DNA from 3 places in the Pseudoalteromonas piratica genome. Region 2 is predicted to be linked to each of the others. Evidence: predicted binding sites of a transcription regulator. Region 2 holds the regulator's gene; each other region holds the start of a gene.
What was found. The regulator MetJ, encoded in region 2, represses methionine synthesis genes. The targets are predictions, from matches to a motif close to TAGACGTCTAGACGTCTA.
Positions count from the first base shown of each region.

Region 1: a site for MetJ is predicted at 3,300-3,317, ahead of metA (homoserine O-acetyltransferase MetA). Genes of this name have one in related genera too.
Region 3: a site for MetJ is predicted at 5,378-5,395, ahead of msrA (peptide-methionine (S)-S-oxide reductase MsrA). Genes of this name have one in related genera too.

Region 1 is NZ_CP009888.1:18,089-25,275, forward strand. Features, by position in the region: gene metH (methionine synthase) at 1-1,034, opposite strand, end outside; gene OM33_RS00080 (homocysteine S-methyltransferase family protein) at 1,043-2,098, opposite strand; gene metA (homoserine O-acetyltransferase MetA) at 2,088-3,035, opposite strand; gene OM33_RS00090 (GGDEF domain-containing protein) at 3,399-4,583, shown strand; gene OM33_RS00095 (hypothetical protein) at 4,705-5,022, shown strand; gene OM33_RS00100 (hypothetical protein) at 5,012-5,263, shown strand; gene OM33_RS00105 (PepSY-associated TM helix domain-containing protein) at 5,268-6,875, shown strand; gene OM33_RS00110 (TonB-dependent receptor) at 6,926-7,187, shown strand, end outside.
Region 2 is NZ_CP009888.1:339,111-346,297, reverse strand. Features, by position in the region: gene OM33_RS01480 (malic enzyme-like NAD(P)-binding protein) at 79-1,320, shown strand; gene metJ (met regulon transcriptional regulator MetJ) at 1,366-1,689, opposite strand; gene metB (cystathionine gamma-synthase) at 1,880-3,100, shown strand; gene metL (bifunctional aspartate kinase/homoserine dehydrogenase II) at 3,109-5,445, shown strand; gene OM33_RS01460 (penicillin-binding protein 1A) at 5,499-7,187, opposite strand, start outside.
Region 3 is NZ_CP009888.1:883,743-890,929, reverse strand. Features, by position in the region: gene OM33_RS04020 (assimilatory sulfite reductase (NADPH) flavoprotein subunit) at 1-36, shown strand, start outside; gene cysI (assimilatory sulfite reductase (NADPH) hemoprotein subunit) at 92-1,810, shown strand; gene OM33_RS04010 (phosphoadenylyl-sulfate reductase) at 1,856-2,596, shown strand; gene OM33_RS04005 (substrate-binding periplasmic protein) at 2,593-3,327, opposite strand; gene OM33_RS04000 (hypothetical protein) at 3,430-3,666, opposite strand; gene OM33_RS03995 (PaaI family thioesterase) at 3,748-4,185, opposite strand; gene OM33_RS03990 (hypothetical protein) at 4,317-5,087, shown strand; gene OM33_RS03985 (hypothetical protein) at 5,127-5,357, opposite strand; gene msrA (peptide-methionine (S)-S-oxide reductase MsrA) at 5,518-6,762, shown strand; gene OM33_RS03975 (DNA-3-methyladenine glycosylase I) at 6,771-7,187, opposite strand, start outside.

The sequences.
Region 1 (7,187 bases), 320 kb from region 2:
CCTTCAATTACTTGAATTGGTTTATCAGCTTGCTGGCGTGCCTCTTCGGTATCTTCGTCAATAAATTCGGTAATACCTTTAACAAGAGCATGCTCTAAACGCTTTGCAACAGGCCAGCTGCGCCATTCTAAATCTTCTTTTTTCGCTTCAACGCCTTGCCCTGAGTATTTAGGCGCAAGTTCAACTAAGCGCTCACCCGCTTCAGGGTCGGTATTTAATACTACGTCTTCAACTGCATCGCGCAGTTCTTTTGGAATATCATCGTAAACCGCAAGCTGACCGGCATTAACGATACCCATGTCCATACCCGCTTTAATCGCGTGATATAAAAACACCGAGTGAATTGCTTCACGCACCGGGTTATTACCACGAAATGAGAAGGATACATTTGAGACACCGCCCGACACTTTACAGTGCGGTAAATTTTGTTTAATGCGGCGCGTACCTTCAATAAACTCAACGGCGTAGTTGTCGTGTTCTTCAATACCCGTAGCTACCGCAAAAATATTCGGGTCAAAAATAATGTCTTCAGGCGGAAAACCTAATTGGTCTACTAGAATACGGTACGAACGCTGACAAATTTCAAATTTACGGTCGGCCGTTTCTGCTTGACCTGTTTCATCAAACGCCATAACAACCGCAGCGGCACCAAAACGCTTAATGATTTTAGCTTGCTGGATAAACGGCTCTTCACCTTCTTTAAGTGAAATCGAGTTAACGATTGCCTTACCTTGAATGCATTTTAAGCCTGCTTCAATGACATCCCACTTCGATGAGTCGACCATAATGGGTACACGAGAGATGTCTGGTTCTGACGCAATTAGATTTAAAAAGCGTACCATTGCCGCCTTTGAATCCAACATGGCTTCATCCATGTTGATATCGATAATTTGCGCGCCGTTCTCTACTTGCTCACGGGCAACTTCGAGTGCGGTTTCGTAATCTTCTTCTAGGATTAAACGTTTAAAACGGGCTGACCCCGTAACATTGGTACGTTCACCAACATTGGTAAATACTGCTGTACTGCTTGTCATGTTTGCTCCTAGTTTAAATTACAGGCTTCAAGGCCAGCTAAGCGCATGCGCACTTCAAGTTCGGGTAATTGGCGCGGTGCTACATTTTTTGTGCCTTGATACATCGCATTAATGTGCTCAGGCGTGGTGCCACAACAGCCGCCGACAATATTAATAAAGCCCGACTCAGCCCAATCAATAATCTCTTTTGCCATTTCGCCTGCTTCTAAATCGTATTCACCAAATTCGTTCGGTAGGCCTGCATTAGGGTGGACCGATACAAAGGTTTCACATACACGCGATAACTCTTCTACATATTGGCGCAATAAATCTGGCCCAAGCGCACAGTTAAGGCCAATTGAAATAGGCTTAATATGACGAATAGAATTGTAGAATGCCTCGGTTGTTTGGCCTGATAAAGTGCGGCCAGATGCATCAGTAATGGTGCCTGAAATCATTACAGGTAAAGTAACACCTGCTTGCTCAAATGCTTCTTCTACTGCAAAAGCCGCTGCTTTTGAATTAAGCGTATCGAAAATAGTCTCAATCAGAATTAAATCAGCGCCACCTTCAATCAATGCCAGCGTTGATTCAATATAGGCTTCAACAAGGGCATCAAAGGTAACGTTTCTAAAACCAGGGTCGTTTACATCTGGCGAAATAGAACAGGTTTTTGATGTTGGACCAAGCACACCGGCGACATAGCGCGGTTTAGTTGGATCTTGTGCTTCAAATTCATCACACACTTTACGCGCCAATTTTGCCGATTCAAGATTGATTTCACGACTTAAGCTTGCCATTTCATAGTCTTCCATCGAAATGGTAGTCGCGTTAAAGGTGTTGGTTTCAATAATATCAGCGCCTGCTGCAAGATATTCACGGTGAATTTGTTCAATAATTTGCGGTTGCGTTAAGCTAAGTAAGTCATTATTGCCTTTGACCAACACATGCCAATTTGCAAAGCGTTCACCACGGTAATCTTCTTCTTCCAGTTTATATTTCTGGATCATGGTGCCCATTGCACCATCAAGAATATGAATACGCGCTTTTAATGCAGCGGTTAACTGCTGTGATTTATTCGGCATAGTTGTTAGTCCTTACGTCTTGGCTGACTAAATTAATATCGTATGGCGTGGTTTGATAAACGTAGTAGTTTAACCAATTTGAAAATAATAAAAAGGCGTGGCTCTGCCAAGTTTTGCTTGGTTTAGCGCTGGCATCATCATTAGGAAAATAATTATTTGGCTTAGGCGCATTCTGATCTTTTTCTAGGTCGCGTAAATACTCTTTTTTTAAAGTATCTGCATCGTATTCTGGATGACCAGTTAAAAACACCTGCGAGCCCGATTTATTCTTAATTAAAAATGCGCCGACTTCGGGCGAACCGGCAATCACTTCAAGCTGACTGTGGTTTGCAATATCGGCTTCATTAATATGGCCATAACGGGAATGTGGTACCAAGAACTCATCATCAAAACCGCGTGTTAACGCTGCGTGTTCAAAATAGCGTTGATGTTTAAACACACCACAGAGCTTTTTCGCTTTAAGTTTGCGCTTTAAGCCATAGTGATGGAATAAGCCTGCATGAGCGGCCCAGCACGAAAACAAAGTAGACGTTACATGCTGTTCAGCCCAGTCGAAAATCTCTTTCAACTCTTGCCAATACGCAACATCGCTATATTCAAGGTGTGCCAATGGCGCGCCAGTCACAATCATGGCATCGTAATTTTCGTTTTTAACTTCTGAAAAATACTTATAGAACATATCAAGATGTTGCTCAGAGGTATTTTTGCTACGGTGAGTATCTAAACGCAGTAACTCCACATTTACCTGCAACGGCGAATTAGCCAGCAAACGAATAAACTGTACTTCAGTCTCAACCTTGTTTGGCATCAGGTTTAAAATGGCTAATCGCATTGGGCGGATCTCTTGTGTTTGCGCACGGCTTTGCGGCATTACAAACACATTTTCTTGCCTTAATGTATTAATGGCGGGCAATTGATCGCGCACTGTGATTGGCATCATTTAATCCTTATAACTGTGGAAGATTGGCTTTAACCTCAGGTATGGATAACAAATGCGCTTCTAAAGATTATTTTTACTGACTTCTGCGTTAAATGTACTAGCAATAGACTCACTATTGACGTGTAAATTTGCCTTGAATTAAGTAAAAACACCTACTAGAAGTATTAAAATTACATTTCATGGATAAAATTTTAATACTTGCACGACTTCTTATTCAAACCTGGGGCTAATTATGAACGGATAGCCGGAAATATCAAGCTCTAGATGTTTAGATGTCCAAATGATTTTTGTATTTTATCGAATTACTTCTATATTTTTAAAATACAGTGATTCATAAAATGGCCTTTTAGCCCTGTGATTATGCCTACTGATATAGAACAAAGGAATGTTATAGAACGCATAACCGATATTGTAGCGTGCTTAAATAATTGCGACTCTATTGAAAAATTTCTGCTGGATATTCATTGTATTTTACAAAAAGTAACGTACGCAGATAACTTTTACGTTGTGTTGCAAGACAATAATGAGCGCCTGACATTTCCTTACTTTCATGATGTCAAAGACGATATTGATTTTGATGCCATTCAAGGAATTGAAAAAGAGGCTCTTAACCACACTTTAACCGCTTACGCATTATCAAGTCACCAAGTCTGTAATTACCAAGCTGTTGATATTCAAAATTTAATCGATACTGGTGCAGTAAAAATGCTTGGCACTCTTCCGAAACAATGGCTCTGCTTTCCTCTCACACATCATGAGGCCTTTTTAGGAGCATTTATTATTCAGTCTTATCGCAATGAAAACGAATATGACAGCACCATAGTTGATGTGCTCTTTACCATTAGTCATGTTATTTCATCTGCCCTTAATGCATTTAAAACACAGCACGCATTAATGCATGCCAATCATAAGCTGCAAAGCTATCAATCCGAATTAGAAGCACAAGTTAGAAAACGCACTCAAGAATTAGAAAGCAGTTTATCTGACTTGAAAAAAGAGATAGTGCAACGTAAGGAGTTACAAAAAGAACTCGAACACGAATCACTTCATGATAACTTAACCGCGCTCGCTAATCGCCGGTATTTATTTCGCCAACTGGCCCAATTTAATGATAAAAATGATCGCCAACCGATTGATCTGTATTTAATGTATATGGACTTAGATGGTTTTAAAGCCATTAATGACAACTTTGGGCACCCTGTTGGTGATCAAGTGTTAGTTGAGGTCGCGAGTCGTTTAAAAAGTGCCATCAGAAGCTATGATCTGGCTGCCCGCATTGGCGGTGATGAATTTGTTATATTATTTGAAGAGCAACTATCTAAAAATCAAATTGAAACCATTTCTCAACGAATTATTGAGTCTGTCAGCAGCGCAATTAATACTGATAATGGCGACTTGAATGTTGGTATTAGTATTGGCATTGCATCGACCCACCTTAATAATGCCACACCCAATGAGTTAATTACGTTAGCCGATTCAGCTCTGTACCAAGCGAAATTTAGAGGTAAAAAGCAGTTTATTTTCTACCGAAACAGTAATGTGTAAGTAAAAAAATCAGTAATTCATTAAAATTGTTATAAATTTTTACATATTTAACAGGGTAATAGTTGCTTCGCTCAACGATAAAATTTAATATTGAATGATAATAAATATCAATTAGATTATCATGAGCTTTTTTGCAATAATCCCTATCTGGTTAGGTTGTTTAGCTGCGTATTTAGGCAGTGAAAAACAGCAGATTATTCAACATTCAATCAATAAAAAAGTCGCAAATAGTTTGTTATTAATAGGCTTTTTGATTGGTTGCTTAGTTTTTTCGCTTTCCTATGCCTTTGCATCATCACTGTTAGCTGCTGTGGTCGTATTAATGTTAGCACTGGTATGCCACACCATTTTGTCTGTTTATGTGACTCGTCCGTGGCTATTCAATGCAATGATAGTGTCGCTTCTGTGTTTAATAGCTGGAGTCAATTATGTGGTCTAAAACATTTATTGGCTTTTTATTTGGCCTGTTACTGTCGATCTCACTGGTTCTCAACTTAAATTTACTGCTACCACTTGCTGAAGATATCCGACTACTTACCGGGCTTGTTTTAGCTTTTCCTATTTGGGCTGGCGTATTGGTATGGGCTTTTGCTCACCAAAAGGCGCGTTTGGCGGCTAAACACCTTAGCTTCGTCTTAATTCCCTCTTGTTTACTAAATGCCATACTGCTGATGAGTTAATAAAATGAACAATCAAACACTCAAGTCATTAACAAATGCCCATGCATGGATTGGTTTAATTATATCAATCGTATTATTTGTCGTGTTCTTTGCTGGCTCTATCAGTTTATTTAAAGACAATATTTTGGCGTGGGAAAAGCTTCCAGTTCATGCACAGCAAATCAATGCATTGCAAAATAACGAGGTAGATTACGATAAGGTCATCGCAACGATTGCCAAAAATTACGATGTCTATGTCGACCATCGATTTTATTTATTACCACCAAATGAGCACTCACCTTTTATCGATGCTTATTTCGCTAAAAATATTACGGGCTTAGACCCTAAAACCGGCGAAGATCATACTGATGTGCATATTAGCTTAGACGCCAGAACAGGCGAGATTATTGGCGACGCTGGCAAATTTAACTACGGCAACTTTGTCTATCAGCTACATTATAATTTAGGCCTTGGCCGCATTGGCGTCTATTTTGTTGGCATAATTACATTATTTTTCTTTGTTGCTGTACTTAGTGGGCTGGTGATCCATTGGCGTAAACTGTTTAAAAACTTCTTTCAATACCGCAAAGATGGCAATAAAGATAAATGGCTAGATGCGCATAATATCATTGGCACCATGGGCCTGCCCTTTCACGTGATGTATGCCTTTACTGGATTAGTATTTAATTTAGTCATTGTTTACCAAATCTCTTACGCACTGGTTCTCTATCAAGGAGATCAGCAAAAGCTATTAGCCGCGGCAGGTTTTAATGAGCCACACCTAGCGATAACCAATCAAACTGTGCCCATTACTGGCATCAATGAATTGGAAAAAATCGCAGCGAAGGAAATGGGCGATGTTCCTGTTAATCGCGTTATGATTGAACACTTTGGTGATGAAAGTGCCGTAGCGATTTTCCAGGCTCAAAGAGCTGACAAATTTTCTACCGAAACAGAAGCGCATTATCAAATTAGCAACCAAGAATTGATATACCTAACTAAAGACAATCATAACAATGCTGTACGCAGCGGCTTAGGAGTCATTGCTCGGCTGCACTTTGGTGATTTTGCCGGTTATGGATTGCGTGTCGCATTTCTCTTAATGGGACTCGCAACTTGCTACGTCATCTTAACGGGCAATTTAATGTGGCTGGATAAACGCGCCAAGCAGCGCCACCAATCTCAACGTTCTCTGAACTTTGTTAGGCGCCTTACCAGCGGTGGCTTTATCGGTTTTATTTTTGCTATAGCGACCGGGTTTGTTGCAGCTCGCTTAGTGCCCGTGGAACTCAGTTCACGATCTGAGCTAATTGAAAACACTGTGTTTATCTCATTTTTTGTGCTACTAGTACTCGCCCAATTTATCAACAATCAAGTTAAGTTTAGTCAGTATGCGTTACAACTAAGCGGTGGGTTATTTGCCTTTGTTATTTTGCTTGACTGGACATTGCTGGCAAGCGGCACTCGCAACATAATTGCATACGGTAATTTTGATATTTTAATTACTGAGCTGCTTTTGTTATTGCTGGCTCTAATATGTTTTTTCGCAGCAAATAAAGTTGCCAAAAAACACACTGTCAAAAAAACAGAAACCTCTTCCCAATCAGACTTTTCCGTTCAAGTCGCTAAGTAAATTAGCGACTGTTTTTTTATTATCTCTACAACTTATATTCTGAGGACTATATGTTTGCTGTAAAACATAGAAAACAGGCTGTATCTAACGCAGTAAAAATCGCGCTTGCAACCAGCTTAGCCATCTCACCTTTAGCTTTTGCTGAAGACGAAAATGATATTGAAAAAATTATCGTTACTGGTCAAAAAATTGATCGTACCTTGCAAGAAACACCAACCAGTGTTGCAGTGATTACCAACAAAATTCTTGAAGAACAAAAACTCAACGATTTATATGATGCGCTTTCTGTAATCCCAAATGTGACTGGTGAAG
Region 2 (7,187 bases):
ATTTAACTTCTATTTACTCTAAATGCCGTACTATTAAACCAGTATCTCTCACTTTTAACATCGTAGGATAAGGCACGCATGTCTGACATAAGAGAAAAAGCGCTACAATACCATTCTGAACCCGTTCCCGGAAAAATTAGCATTGAACTTACTAAACCTGCAGAAACCGTAAATGATCTTGCATTAGCTTATAGCCCAGGTGTTGCTGAGCCTGTTCGTGAAATTGCTGCAGATCCGAATAATGCCTATAAATACACCGCAAAAGGCAATATGGTTGCTGTTATCTCAAATGGTACTGCTATTTTAGGTTTAGGAAACTTAGGGCCACTAGCGTCAAAACCTGTAATGGAAGGTAAGGCTCTTTTATTCAAGCGTTTTGCTGGTCTAGATTCAATTGATATTGAAGTTAAACATCGCACAACCGAGGATTTTATCAATACGGTTGAAAATATTGCGGACACCTTTGGTGGTATTAACTTAGAAGATATTAAAGCACCAGAATGCTTCGAAATTGAAAAAGCCCTAATAGAACGTTGTAGCGTTCCTGTGTTCCATGATGATCAGCATGGTACTGCGATTGTTACTGCGGCAGGTATGTTAAATGCGTTAGAGATTCAAGGTAAAAAGCTTAAAGATGCACTTATTGTGTGTTTAGGTGCTGGTGCTGCGGCAATTGCTTGTATGGAGCTACTAATTAAATGTGGCGCACAACGTGAGCACATTTATATGCTCGATAGAAAAGGGGTTATTCATACACGTCGTGACGACTTAAATGAATACAAGATGCTGTTTGCCAACAATACGGATAAACGTACATTACAGGATGTAATTGAAGAAGCGGATGTATTTGTAGGTGTTTCTGGCCCTGACTTGTTAGCTCCAGAAGATCTAAAGTTAATGGCAGATAAGCCAGTGGTATTTGCATGCTCTAACCCTGATCCTGAAATTAAGCCAGAAGTAGCGAATGCAGCGCGCAATGATTTAATTATGGCAACAGGTCGTTCAGATTACCCAAACCAGGTAAACAATGTGTTGTGTTTCCCGTTTATTTTCCGTGGTGCACTTGATGTACGCGCAACAGCGATTAATGACGAAATGAAAATTGCGGCGGTTAACGCTATTCGTGCTATTGCTAAAGAACCTGTGCCAGAGGAAGTATTATCTGCGTCTGGTGAATCAAGCCTTGAGTTTGGTAAAGACTATATTATACCTAAGCCAATGGATCCGCGCTTATTACCTCGTGTAGCACGTGCTGTTGCGGAAGCTGCAGTTGCTTCGGGTGTGGCACAAATAGAAATGCCAGAAAATTACATGCTTTAGCCTAGCTAAAGCCAAAAAAAACCTCAGCGTATGCTGAGGTTTTTTTTATTCGTCTTCTAATTCAGGAACCGGTAACCCGCGTTCAGCAAGAATCTCTTTTACCCTTTGCGGAATATGCTCAGGATTATCTTTTCTTAAATCTTCATCGTCAGGCAATGGCTGACCTGTAAATGCATGCAAAAATGCCTCACAAAGTAATTCGCTATTGGTTGCATGACGTAAGTTATTTACCTGTCTACGAGTACGCTCGTCTGTCAGTACTTTCAATACGTTAAGAGGGATAGATACGGTAATCTTTTTTACTTGTTCTGATTTTTTACCGTGTTCCGCATATGGGTGAATATATTCACCGTTCCATTCAGTTGCCATAAAGTGTACTAGCCTATATCTGTTACGATTTAATTTTGACGATAGCCCGTATAGTAAGAGGCAAAATTTTATCGTTTTAAAATATATAGTCAAATATCATTTGTTTGGCTATATAGACGTGTAAAAGTTTTGACTTCCGCTATTTAGTGGTTTAACCTTTTAGACGTCTAAACATCTAAGTAGCAAAGTTATGAAGCAGAGTAAACAAACAACCCTTGCTGTTCGCAATGGCATTACCGCAGATAAGCATCATGGCGCGGTTGTACCGCCATTGTATTTATCAACTACCTATGAATTCGCAGATTTTGATAAAAAGCGTGATTACGACTACGGCCGAAGTGGCAATCCTAATCGTGATATTTTAGCGGATACATTGGCTCAACTAGAAGGTGGCGAAAAAGGGATTGTTACAGCAACAGGTATGGCTGCTGTTCACTTATGCACACAAATTTTAACGCCGGAAGATACAATCTTAATTCCCCATGATTGCTATGGTGGTAGTTATCGTTTATTTACAAGTTTAGAAAAGCGTGGCCTGTTGAAAGTAGCCGTTGTCGATTTTACACATGCGTCTTGCTATGAACAGATAAAAGCAATTAAACCTAAGCTTGTATGGATTGAAACACCGAGTAACCCTGTTTTACGCCTAACAGATATTGCCAAAGTAGTGGAAGTTTCCCATTCGGTTGGCGCCTTAGTTGGCGCAGACAACACCTTCTTATCGCCTGCATTACAAAACCCAATCTCATTTGGGGTTGATATTGTGATTCACTCAACCACTAAATACATTAATGGCCACTCAGATGTTGTTGGTGGTGTTGTAATTACTCGCACTGCAGAATTAGGTGAAGAGCTTGCTTGGTGGGCAAACAACATTGGTATTACCGGTGCGCCATTTGATGCATATTTGACGCTACGAGGTATTCGTACGTTAAATGTGCGTATTAAACAGCACCAAGAAAACGCATTTGCTATCGCACGCTACTTAGAGACTTGTGAGCATGTTGAAACCGTTTACTACCCAGGGCTTGAAAGTCACCCTCAACATGACTTAGCGAAAGCGCAACAGAAGGGTTTCGGTGGCATGGTGAGCTTTAGTATAAAAGGTACCATAGAAGATACAGCGAAGTTTTTAACTAGTGTTGAGCAGTTCAGTCTCGCTGAATCACTAGGCGGCGTTGAGAGCTTAATTTGTCACCCTGCAACAATGACACATGCTGGCATGGCGCCAGAAGCGCGTATAAAAGCAGGTGTAAATGATACCCTTATTCGTATTTCTGTTGGCATTGAAGATGTTGAAGACTTAATTGCTGACCTTGAGCAAGCATTTGCAAAAACGATTAATAAAAACACAGCTGCTGGTGGCGATTCTAAAACCCAGTGTTGTGCCGCGCGACCTGCATTGTGGTGATAAAATAAATGACGAAACAAGTTTATAAATTTGGTGGCTCGAGTTTAAGCAGCGCCAAGCGTTATCATGCAGTTGCTAATATTTGCCATCATTTAAAAGGCGGTGATGCGGTTGTTGTTTCAGCTGCGGGTAAAACAACGGATACGCTTGTACGTTTATGGTCTTGTTACCACAATCAAGATCACAAAGGTGTTGGCGAAGTTATTGCACTGTTAAAAGATCATCAATGCGCACTAATTGCTGAACTGTTAGGAGATAAAAGTGAAGTGTATGCTCACTTTATCGATGATATCAATGCTATTTCTCAACGTGCTGGCTGCGCTGAGTTAGAGCAGGCATGGTTGCTTGCTCATGGCGAGTTGTGGTCTGCACGTTTGCTTGCTCATTATTTAAATAAAATAGAGGTTGCTGCTTGCCATTTTGATAGCAGAGATTTATTTATAGTTGCACAAAATAACCTTAAGCATGAGGAAAATACTGCCCGTTGTCAGGTTTTGAAAAATGATCAGCTTAATGTTGTGACAGGTTTTATCGCTAGTGATGAAAACGGCAGTACGGTGACACTTGGACGCAATGGAAGTGATTACAGTGCGACCTTACTTGGTAAATACTTAAACGCTGATAGCGTAACTATTTGGACTGATACACAGGGTGTTTACAGCACAGATCCTCGCAAAGTTGAAAAAGCGGTAAAATATAACAAAATTAGCCAACAACAAGCCCAATTACTTGCCCGTCTAGGAAACCCTGTTTTACATGCTAAAACATTGACACCATTAAAAGACAGCGATATCAAATTAGTTGTGCGTAGTAGCTACGACAGCCACAGTGATGGCACCAAAGTGGTTGCAAACGAACAGGCTAAAGCAAAGCGTTTTCTTACCACGCTTGCAAGTTCCGATGTTTTTCAGCTGACAAATAGTAATAAAGAAAGCATTAGAGAGTTGAGCATTTTGCTTCAACATCCTTTGCAGCCATTAGAGGTTGATGGTAATACCTTGTTACTAGTGCCAAGCCAGTTTGGTGAGCAGGTTGCAGCATTTTATCAAGAACACGCTGTGCTCATTGAGTCAAATGTGTCAGGTGTTGCGATTGTCAGCGAGCCAGGCAGTGAACCGCAATTACTTAAAAGCGCAAAGCAATTGCTTGAGAAGCAAAGTATGACGTTACGCGGTGCTTGGAGCCAGGATGGCTTTGCAATTTTGTTGGGTGATCAGTTATTAGAAAGTGACACCTTATCATTGCTACACGACGAATTAATCAGTGCAAAACAAGAGTTAGCTGTGATTGTCGCTGGTATTGGTAATGTAGGAGAAGTCTTCTTATCGCAATTAAATAGCCAACTAGAGCGGTTAAATACTTTACTCCCAGTAAAGCTTGTTGGCTTATTACGTTCCACTTCTAGCCTGTTAAATGGTCAGGGTATTGCATTATCGAGTGCAAGTGAGCAGTTTAATGAGCATGCTAAAACCACAACCTCTGAGCAGTTAATCGAGTTTATAAAGGAACTGGATTATGGCCATAAAGTGATAATTGATATTACTGCAAGCGAGCAATTTAGTTTACTTTATCCAGAGTTTGCATTACATGATTGTCATATTATTTCGGCTAACAAATATGCGGGTACTGCAGAGCTAGATTGGTATGAAAATTTACGACGACTACAAACCGAAAAGGGTCTTTTATGGCGTTATAACACCAGTGTAGGTGCTGGTTTACCAATAAACTTTGCACTTAAAGACCTACAAAATTCTGGTGATAAAATTACCAAAATAAGTGGTGTATTCTCAGGCACGTTATCTTGGTTAGGTGCACACTATTCACTTGATAAAAAATTCTCAGAGCTCGTTGAGCAGGCAAGAGAGTTAGGTTTTACAGAACCAGACCCACGTGAGGATCTTTCAGGTAGGGATGTACAGCGTAAATTACTGATTCTAGCTCGTGAGCTTGGACTTTCTCTCAATCTTGATGATATTGAATTATCCGCGTGGATGCCGACTGAGCTTGCAAATGGTACGTGGCAAGATGCATTAACAAAACGAGATTTACTTGATAAGTTTGTTGAAGAGTTAGCCTTAGAAGCTGAAAAAAATGGTAAAACATTGAGGTATGTTGCGGAATTAGACACCACGACTAAACCAGTAATTGCAAAAGTGGGCCTTAAAGCAGTTTCGCCAAATGCAGCTGTTGCTACACTGACCCCTGGCGATAACATCTTTGTTATAAACAGTGTATGGTATGAAAATAATGCGTTGATTATCCAAGGACCTGGTGCAGGCCGTGAAGTTACAGCTGCTGGGGTACACTCTGACCTTTACTGGTTGTGTCACAAGCTTTCTGAGTAACAATATTAATTGACTAAAACTAAAAAGCCGCTAATTAGCGGCTTTTTTGATGTTTAGAATAACTCTTCGTTAGTTGTGGCAACGTCATTTGATTCGTAAGGGTCGAATAAATTAGGTACCTCTTCTTGCGCAAATTGGGTTGGTGCAGTTCCTTTGATGAAATATTCAAAACGAGATGATTTATCTGTTTTTCGACTAAGTAACCCAGACTTGCGATCAATACGAACAGAGACTAAACCTTCCGGTTGCTCGATAGGCGCACTTGGCATTCCTTTAAGCGCTTCACGCATGTAAGCAATCCATGCAGGTTGTGCGGTTCTTGCACCAGATTCACCGCCAGCAAACTGATTGCGTGTTAAGTTGTTATTGTATTGAACGCGACCTAATCGTTTACCTGGGTCATCAAATCCAACCCAGGTGGTGGTAATAATCTGACTATTAAAGCCGGAGAACCAAGTATCAACAACGTCATTTGTTGTACCCGTTTTACCTGACAAATCATTGCGTTTTAGATCCTTTGCACGCCAGCCTGTGCCAACCCAGCCAGGTTCTCCATAAACAGCTGTTTTCATCGCATCAGCAATTAAAAACGCATTTTGTTCGCTGATAATACGTGGTGCGTAATGGTAACTATCACGGACTTCTTCAGCGGTACACAGGTTGCAAACTACTAAAGGCTGGGCTTGATAAATAACATTACCTTCAGCGTCTTCAATGCGGTCAATAAAATAAGGCTCGATTAAATGACCACCATTAGCAAATGCGGCCATGCCACGCGCAACTTCTAATGGTGTTAATGATGCAGCACCCAGTGAGAGAGCTTCATGAGGTTTGATATCTTCCGGTGAAAAACCAAATTTCAATAAATGGTCTACCGTGTTGCGTGCACCAATGCCCCTAAGCAAGCGAACTGCAACTACGTTCTTTGATTGTGCTAAAGCACGGCGAACACGGATTGGTCCATCATAATTAGGTGGGCTGTTTTCAGGGCGCCATGCAATACGCTGTGCAGAGTTCCAGCTATTGATTGGAGCATCATTAATAATTGTTCCTAGGGAGTATCCATGCTCAATAGCAGCAGAGTAAATGAAAGGTTTAATATTCGAACCAACCTGACGCTTAGCTTGAGTAACACGGTTGTATTGTGATTGTTCGAAGCTGTAGCCACCAACAAGGGCCTTTATAGCTCCGTTTTGTGGATTCAGAGAAACAATTGCACTACTCACATCTGGCATTTGTGATAATTGGTACTGGCCAGAACTGTTTTGCTGTACCCAAATAAACGCACCAGGGTGAAGAATGTCAGATGTTACGGTTGGAGCAGGCCCTTGTCTTGAATGGGTTACATAAGAACGTGCCCATTTTAAGCCATCCCAATCAATAGTAATTGAGCTGCCGTCTTTAAGTATTGCATACGCATTTTGCTCATCAGTTTGTTCGACTACTGCGGCTTTTAAATATCCAAACTCGTCAACTGATTGCAAGTAAGTAAGAATGTCATCGCGTGACCAAAAAGCATCGGTTTCTGAATTCCAAAGATATATTTTGACACCTCGAAAACCATGGCGTTGATCATAATTGTGGATGTTGTCCATTAATGCTTTTTGTGCGGCCGCTTGGTTGCGAGAATCTATTGTGGCAAATACTTTGTAACCGTTATTGTAAGCACCTTCCAAGCCAAAACGAGCGACCATTTCAGCGCGGATCATTTCAGAAATATAAGGTGATGAGAAATCAATTTC
Region 3 (7,187 bases), 540 kb from region 2:
CGCAGCAACAACCGTTATCAAAAAGACGTTTACTAACAACTTGTTAGTACACCACTACACTGACCGTCACAGTAGAATTTTAGGATAAGCCATGAGCACAGATTACAAACCTAACAGCAAGCTAGACCCAAATGCTAAGTTTGCTGATAACGAAAGATTAAAAACGCAAAGTAACTTTTTACGCGGTACCATTGAAGCGGATTTAAAAGACCAACTTACCGGTGGTTTTACAGCGGATAACTTCCAGCTAATCCGTTTCCACGGTATGTACCAGCAAGACGACCGTGATATTCGTCCAGAGCGTACTAAGCAAAAGCTTGAGCCAATGCACAACGTGATGCTTCGTGCACGTATGCCAGGCGGTATTATCACGCCTAAACAGTGGTTAGCGATTGATGAGTTTGCTGGTGATAAAACCATTTACGGCAGTATTCGTTTAACAACGCGCCAAACATTCCAGTTCCACGGTGTATTAAAGCCGGGCATTAAAGAAATGCACCAAATGCTAAATAGCGTTGGTATTGATTCAATTGCAACTGCTGGTGACGTTAACCGTAACGTACTATGTACGACTAACCCAGTTGAGTCTGAGTTACACCAAGAAGCATACGAATGGGCTGCGAAGATCTCTGAGCACTTACTACCACACACCAAAGCGTATGCTGAAATTTGGTTAAATGGTGAAAAGACTGAAACAACAGAAGAGCCAATTTTAGGTTCAACTTACTTACCACGTAAGTTCAAAACCACAGTGACGATTCCACCAAACAACGAAGTAGATGTTCACGCGAACGATTTAAACTTTGTTGCCATTGCAGATAACGGCAAACTAGTTGGTTTTAACGTACTTGTTGGTGGTGGTCTGGCGATGACGCACGGTGATGTAAACACTTACCCACGTAAAGCGGATGATTTAGGTTTCATTCCACTTGAGCACACGCTAAAAATTGCCGAGCACGTCGTATCTGTTCAGCGTGATTGGGGTAACCGTGTTAACCGTAAGAACGCAAAAACGAAATATACCCTTGATACTTTCGGTACAGATACGTTTAAAGCAGAAGTAGAAAACCGTGCTGGCGTTAAATTTGAAGAAAGCCGCCCATATGAGTTCACACACCGTGGCGACCGTATCGGTTGGGTAGAAGGCATTGATGGTAAGCATCACCTAACACTATTTATCCAAAGTGGTCGTATTCTTGATTACCCAGGCCAACCACTGAAAACAGGTTGTCGTAAGATTGCAGAAATTCACCAAGGTGATTTCCGCATGACGGCTAACCAAAACTTAATTGTTGCCGGTGTGCCAGCGGATCAAAAAGACATTATTGAGAAAATCGCTCGTGAGCACGGCTTAATTGACGATTCACACTCAGAGCAACGCTTTAACTCTATGGCATGTGTGGCATTACCGACTTGTCCACTAGCGATGGCTGAAGCTGAGCGTTACTTACCTGAGCTTATCGAGAAAACAGAAGCGATTTTAGCGAAGCACGAAATTCCGAATGACGACATCATTATGCGTGTCGTAGGTTGCCCGAATGGTTGTGGTCGCGCCATGTTAGCTGAGATTGGTTTTGTCGGTAAAGGTCCTGGTAAATACAACGTTTACCTAGGTGGTAACCGTGAAGGTACGCGCGTACCTAAGCTTTACCTAGAAAATGTTGGTGAAGATGTTTACCTACCAGCATTAGATGAATTAATTGGCCAGTGGGCCAAGGAGCGCAACGAAGGTGAATGTTTTGGTGACTTCGCTATCCGTAAGGAAATCGTTGCCGAAGTGAAAGTCTCTAAAACAGACTTCCACGCTTAAATAAATTTCAGGGTGGCATCGCCGCCCTTGGTTAGGAATTTACGTATGAGTGAATTTAAAAATATTCTAACGCTAGATAAAGAAAGCCAGCAGGCACTCCTTGCTGATGCAAATGGCTTTTTAGTGGACAAAACAGCTGAAGAGCGTGTTGCGTGGGCATTAGAAAATTTGCCAGATACTCACTTTTTATCGTCTAGCTTTGGTATTCAAGCTGCTGTGATGTTACACCTAGTGACATCACAAAAGAAAAATATACCAGTGGTATTAACTGATACCGGCTATTTATTTCCTGAGACGTATCAGTTTATTGATGAGCTTACAGAACGCCTAGCGCTTAATCTAAAAGTGTATAAGTCTGAGTTAACCCCAGCTTGGCAAGAAGCTAAATACGGCAAGTTATGGGAACAAGGTGAAGCGGGTATTAAACAGTATAATACGCTTAATAAAGTTGAGCCGATGACGCGTGCACTGAAGGAACTTGATGCAGGTACGTGGTTTAGCGGACTGCGACGCCAACAATCGTCTACCCGAGCAGATAAGCAAGTGCTTGAAATCAGCCGTGGTACAGTGAAAGTGTATCCACTTATTGATTGGCACAGCCGTGATGTATATCAGTATTTAACCAAGTATGATTTACCATACCACCCGCTTTGGGAGCAAGGTTATGTGTCTATGGGTGATGTACATACTACACGTAAACTAGAGCCAGGCATGACAGAAGAAGAAACACGTTTCTTTGGACTGAACCGTGAATGTGGCTTACATACTGACGGTGGTGGGATTTAACTTTTTTTTGCTAAAAAGTGATGCGACACCATAGGCAAATTATTTTTTGCCAACCATGCTTGGGTGAGTTGCTGTAACTCACCACTTGCATGCATTTGCTCAACAACTTTATCAAAATCATCTCTAAGCTTTTTGTCCTTAAAGATAATTTTCGAGCCCTCATTGTGCAATAAATCCAAAGCCATAAACTCTTCTACCAACCCCATGGGTTTAGCAAAACGATAAAACTTTAACCAATCTGCAATTAGTATATCTACTTTATTTGCCAGCAACATTTTATTAATTGCGTATTGATCGCCACTTTCAAAATATCGCGTTTTCTCGTTATTAATGAGTGTATTGTAATCTGTTCCAAAGTTTAAACTTGCACCAGAAAAGCTGGCGATGCGTGCGCCTTCTAATGCCAAAATATGCTGTGCACCTTGCCATGCACTAATTCGCCTTAAAATAGCTCTGTTGTAAAAAAATAAACGATGCGCCGATACATAGCCTTCGCCAGAAAAATCACCGGTCCAGTTTATCGCGAGGTCGACACGATTCTTTTGGTAATACCGTTTAATTGCTTCATTAGAAACATTGATGTATTTGGGGTTTAACAATAATTTACTGAGAGCAGAAGTGATTAAAATCTCATAAAGCCCTTGTTTATGGACTTGCGTATCAGCCCTAAAATAAGGCGCAAAATTTCCCGCTGCAATTTTGATATCACTTGCAGCAAGATGAAAGCTCATTATTAGACAAAGAATACTAATGTATCTGGTCACAGCGTAAATTATGTTTTAAAAGATATAACACTAAGTATGACGTAAAATAGCGAAAGGTAATAATGCATATTATTGCTTATGCTTATTTCTATGCTCAGCTGTTACCCAAATAAATGTCAGATACATTTTCGTAGGAAGAGAAAGGATAATACCAAAGGCATAACACCCACCGCCAATCATCATGCCTGTTATTCCCATCGTTTGTTCGATGTGAGCAACATTAATTAAATAATAACCCAAGCCGATTAAACACAAACCAAGCACAATAACCAGTTTAAGCAGTGTAATTAGGTTTTTTTCACTCATTGGCATATACCCCTAGCTAAGATATATGCCAGTGAAAGTTAAAATGCTAGCGCTAATATCCGCTAACTAGATATAGATCAATTATCGCCGCTCAACCACAGCAGCAGTCATTCTCGAGATACAGGTCAACTCACCGGCTTGATTGGCAATTTTTACTTCCCAAACAGAAGTGCGCTTACCTAAATGAATTGCTCTTGCTGTGGCGTACACCATTCCTTTGCGGGCAGCTTTAATGTGATTGGCATTGATTTCTTGTCCCACACAATAATATTTATCGGTATCGACAACAAAATTGGCAGCATAGCTCGCAACGGTCTCAGCAAGCACCACGTTAGCGCCGCCATGTAACATCCCTATCGGATTATGATGGTCTGGTGTAACGGGCATACTGGCTACAAGGTAGTCATCGCCTATTTCACAAATTTCGATACCTAAGGTGTTCATTAAACTCCCTTTACCATTTAACCCTTTATCCAATTGGTCGCATAATGCTTTATCTATCTCTTTAAACCAGATCATATAAGCTCTTTTTAATGTTTTAGATTTTTAACTATGTACTATTTACAATATCTAACAATTTTCAACAGTTACATACTTATCACGTAGAAATTATTTCATTAAGCTGCAGACAAAAAGGACGACCCAAAACCATGAAGATTCTACTGCCCTTTGCGCTGCTCTTTGCTTCAAATGCTGCCTTAGCGAATGACTCAATTCAACATCAAATCGACTTTGGTGTATCCGACCTTTATGACTTTGATGATCATTTTGTAGGGTTAGCTTATACCTATTTATTTGAAGATATCGCAAATGTAAGAGGTCCTCATAACCTAAAAGCCTACATAAACCGCATCGATAGCCTTACCACTCGCGCACTCGTATTAGATGAGTTTTATGATATTGATGTAGGTTACACTCATTATTTTGACAATAATTTAGTTTTCCGTGGTGAGGTTGAATATGCTCGTGATAACCACTTTGATGATCACTATGTAAGAGTTGCAGGTGAGCTGGGCAACCACATCACCCCCAATTTACAGTTAGGTGTTGGCGCGACCTACCTTTACCGCAATGAAACAGATTATATCGGCAATCAAGACTCAAGTAATAATTGGCGCCTCTCGCCCTACATTCGCTACACAAAAATCATGAATGGTCAGGGCTGGGACTTTGTATTTAAACAAATTTCAGGCAAAGAAAGTTACTATCAGGGACGAGCAGATTATTATTTAAGTGAGAATTGGTACGTAGGAATTCAGGCTGTTGCGCAAACAAATGACTTTGACAACAATAATACGGAGTTGCAAACCCAGTATTGGTTTAATCCACATTTATCATTCAGCTTTGGCTTGGGCGCAGGTCTTGGCAACAATGATTCAGGGTTCAACTCGGTCACACTATTAGTAACTTCTCGCTTTTAACAAAATGCGCATGATAACTCATGCGCAAAACATGTGTTTTTAATTGTTTGCAAAACGATCGTATTGTTTTGGTAAGGTGTGCTGTTTTTCTTTTACACTGATATAAACCGTACTTTCAACCGCTTCCCACGAACCTGTCACCGGATTAATTTCCCAACTGGTATGTGTTTCCAGTTCGGTAACCGGTGTGTAGCTTACATCCATTGTGGCATTGCAGCCCGCTAATGATAATGCCGTTACTGCCATAGCCATTGAAATTAGTTTTTTCATAAATACTCCCGTTTGTTTGCTAGCCATCTTAAAGTCAAGCAGCCCTTTTGCAGCCGTTTATTGATAAACGGTTTATTTTGATGTTTAACGGCCATGAATTTAAATCGAGCGATCTCGGGTCTTATCTTTTACGTAGTAAATAATTTAAGAAGGCAAAAATATGAACTATCTATTTTGTTTGAGCCTGTTTTTATTAAGTTTTACCAATCTTGCTCAGGCTGCAAGTTCCCAAACAAATCACACTGACTCAATTGTATTAGGTTCGGGTTGTTTTTGGGGCGCTGAAAAACGATATGAAGCACTTGAGGGTGTCATTGATGCTGTAAGTGGTTATGCCGATGGCAGTGGCTTTAAAGCGACCTATCGCAATATCATTAAGAAAAGTAATAAATACAACCCAGATAACTATGCGGAAGTGGTCAAAGTGACCTTCAATAGTAATCAAATAAGTCTAGAAAAAATACTGCAGCACTTTTACGAATACCATGACCCGACTCAGGTCAATCGTCAAGGTAACGACATAGGTACGCAATATCGTTCAACTATTCTATATAATTCTGAACAACAACAAGCTGTTGCAAAAAAAGTTACTCGACAATTTCAATCATTACTTAGCAAAGCCGGTTTCGGTAAAATTGCCACCAGCATAAAACCGCTCGAGACATTTTATGCAGCAGAAGAATATCATCAAGATTATCTAGCCAAAAACCCTAATGGATATTGCCCTGATTTACGAACAGGAGTGACATTTAATCAGCAAACTGTCGCAAAACTTGATAACAGTGCATTGCTAGAGGGTAAGCAGATTGTGGTAGTTGATGCGCCATTCTGCCCTTATTGCGAAAAGTTTAAAGCTGAAACAGCTAAAGGGTATGCTGGCTCCATCCCTCTCACCTTTAGAACAGCCGATCAACTTCATGATCTGAAAATTAAAACACCAACATGGGCAACTCCAACGATTATTTTGTTAGAGCAGGGAAAAGAGGTCTTTGCACGCCAAGGTTATGTCGCACGTGATGAGTTTTACAAAATTGTGGGGGCATTTAAGCTCGGTGAAAGCGAAGCGTTTAATGTTGCGTTTAACAAAGGCACTGACAACCGTTTTTGCAAACAGTATGAAATTTTTAAAGATACGCCAGATGGTATGTTTATTGACAAACTCAGTGGCGCAGCCTTATTTGATACACGAGATCGTTTTAATTCGGGTACCGGTTGGCTCTCATTTACTAAACCAGTGGACGGTGCGGTATACGAGAAGCCTGATCATAGTTTTGGAATGAAGCGCACTGAAATTCGTGCAGTGGAATCAGATATCCATTTAGGCCATGTGTTTGGTGATGGCCCAAATGGTCAGCTGCGCTATTGCATTAATGCAACGGTATTAGAGTTTGTGCCGCGCAGTTAACTTAATCGCTAACCGATACCGACTACATTGTCGCCACAGCTAAATGAAACTATTTGGCTGAGCTCTTGGTAACTCAAACCACTTTGCTGTTGCAATTCATTGAAAAAACTCTGAATTGCAACCAGCGATTTTTTCGTTTGTAAGCCACCATCAATAATTTTATGGCTGCGCAAATAGCTTTCACAATCTCGCGATAGTAAAAAGGTATCTTTACCAAGCACTCTCAGAGCATAAGGCCCGGTGTTTCCACCTAACCGTGCTCCATGTTTTTTAAGATATTGCCAAAGGCCAATAATATCTTCACTTGGCCAATCCGCCACAAACTGGCTAAAACTGCCATGCTGACTAGCAACGTCGTGAATCATATAAGCATTGGCCTGTACTGTTTGTACTTTTTTATAATTACGCACAATGCGCTCATCGCT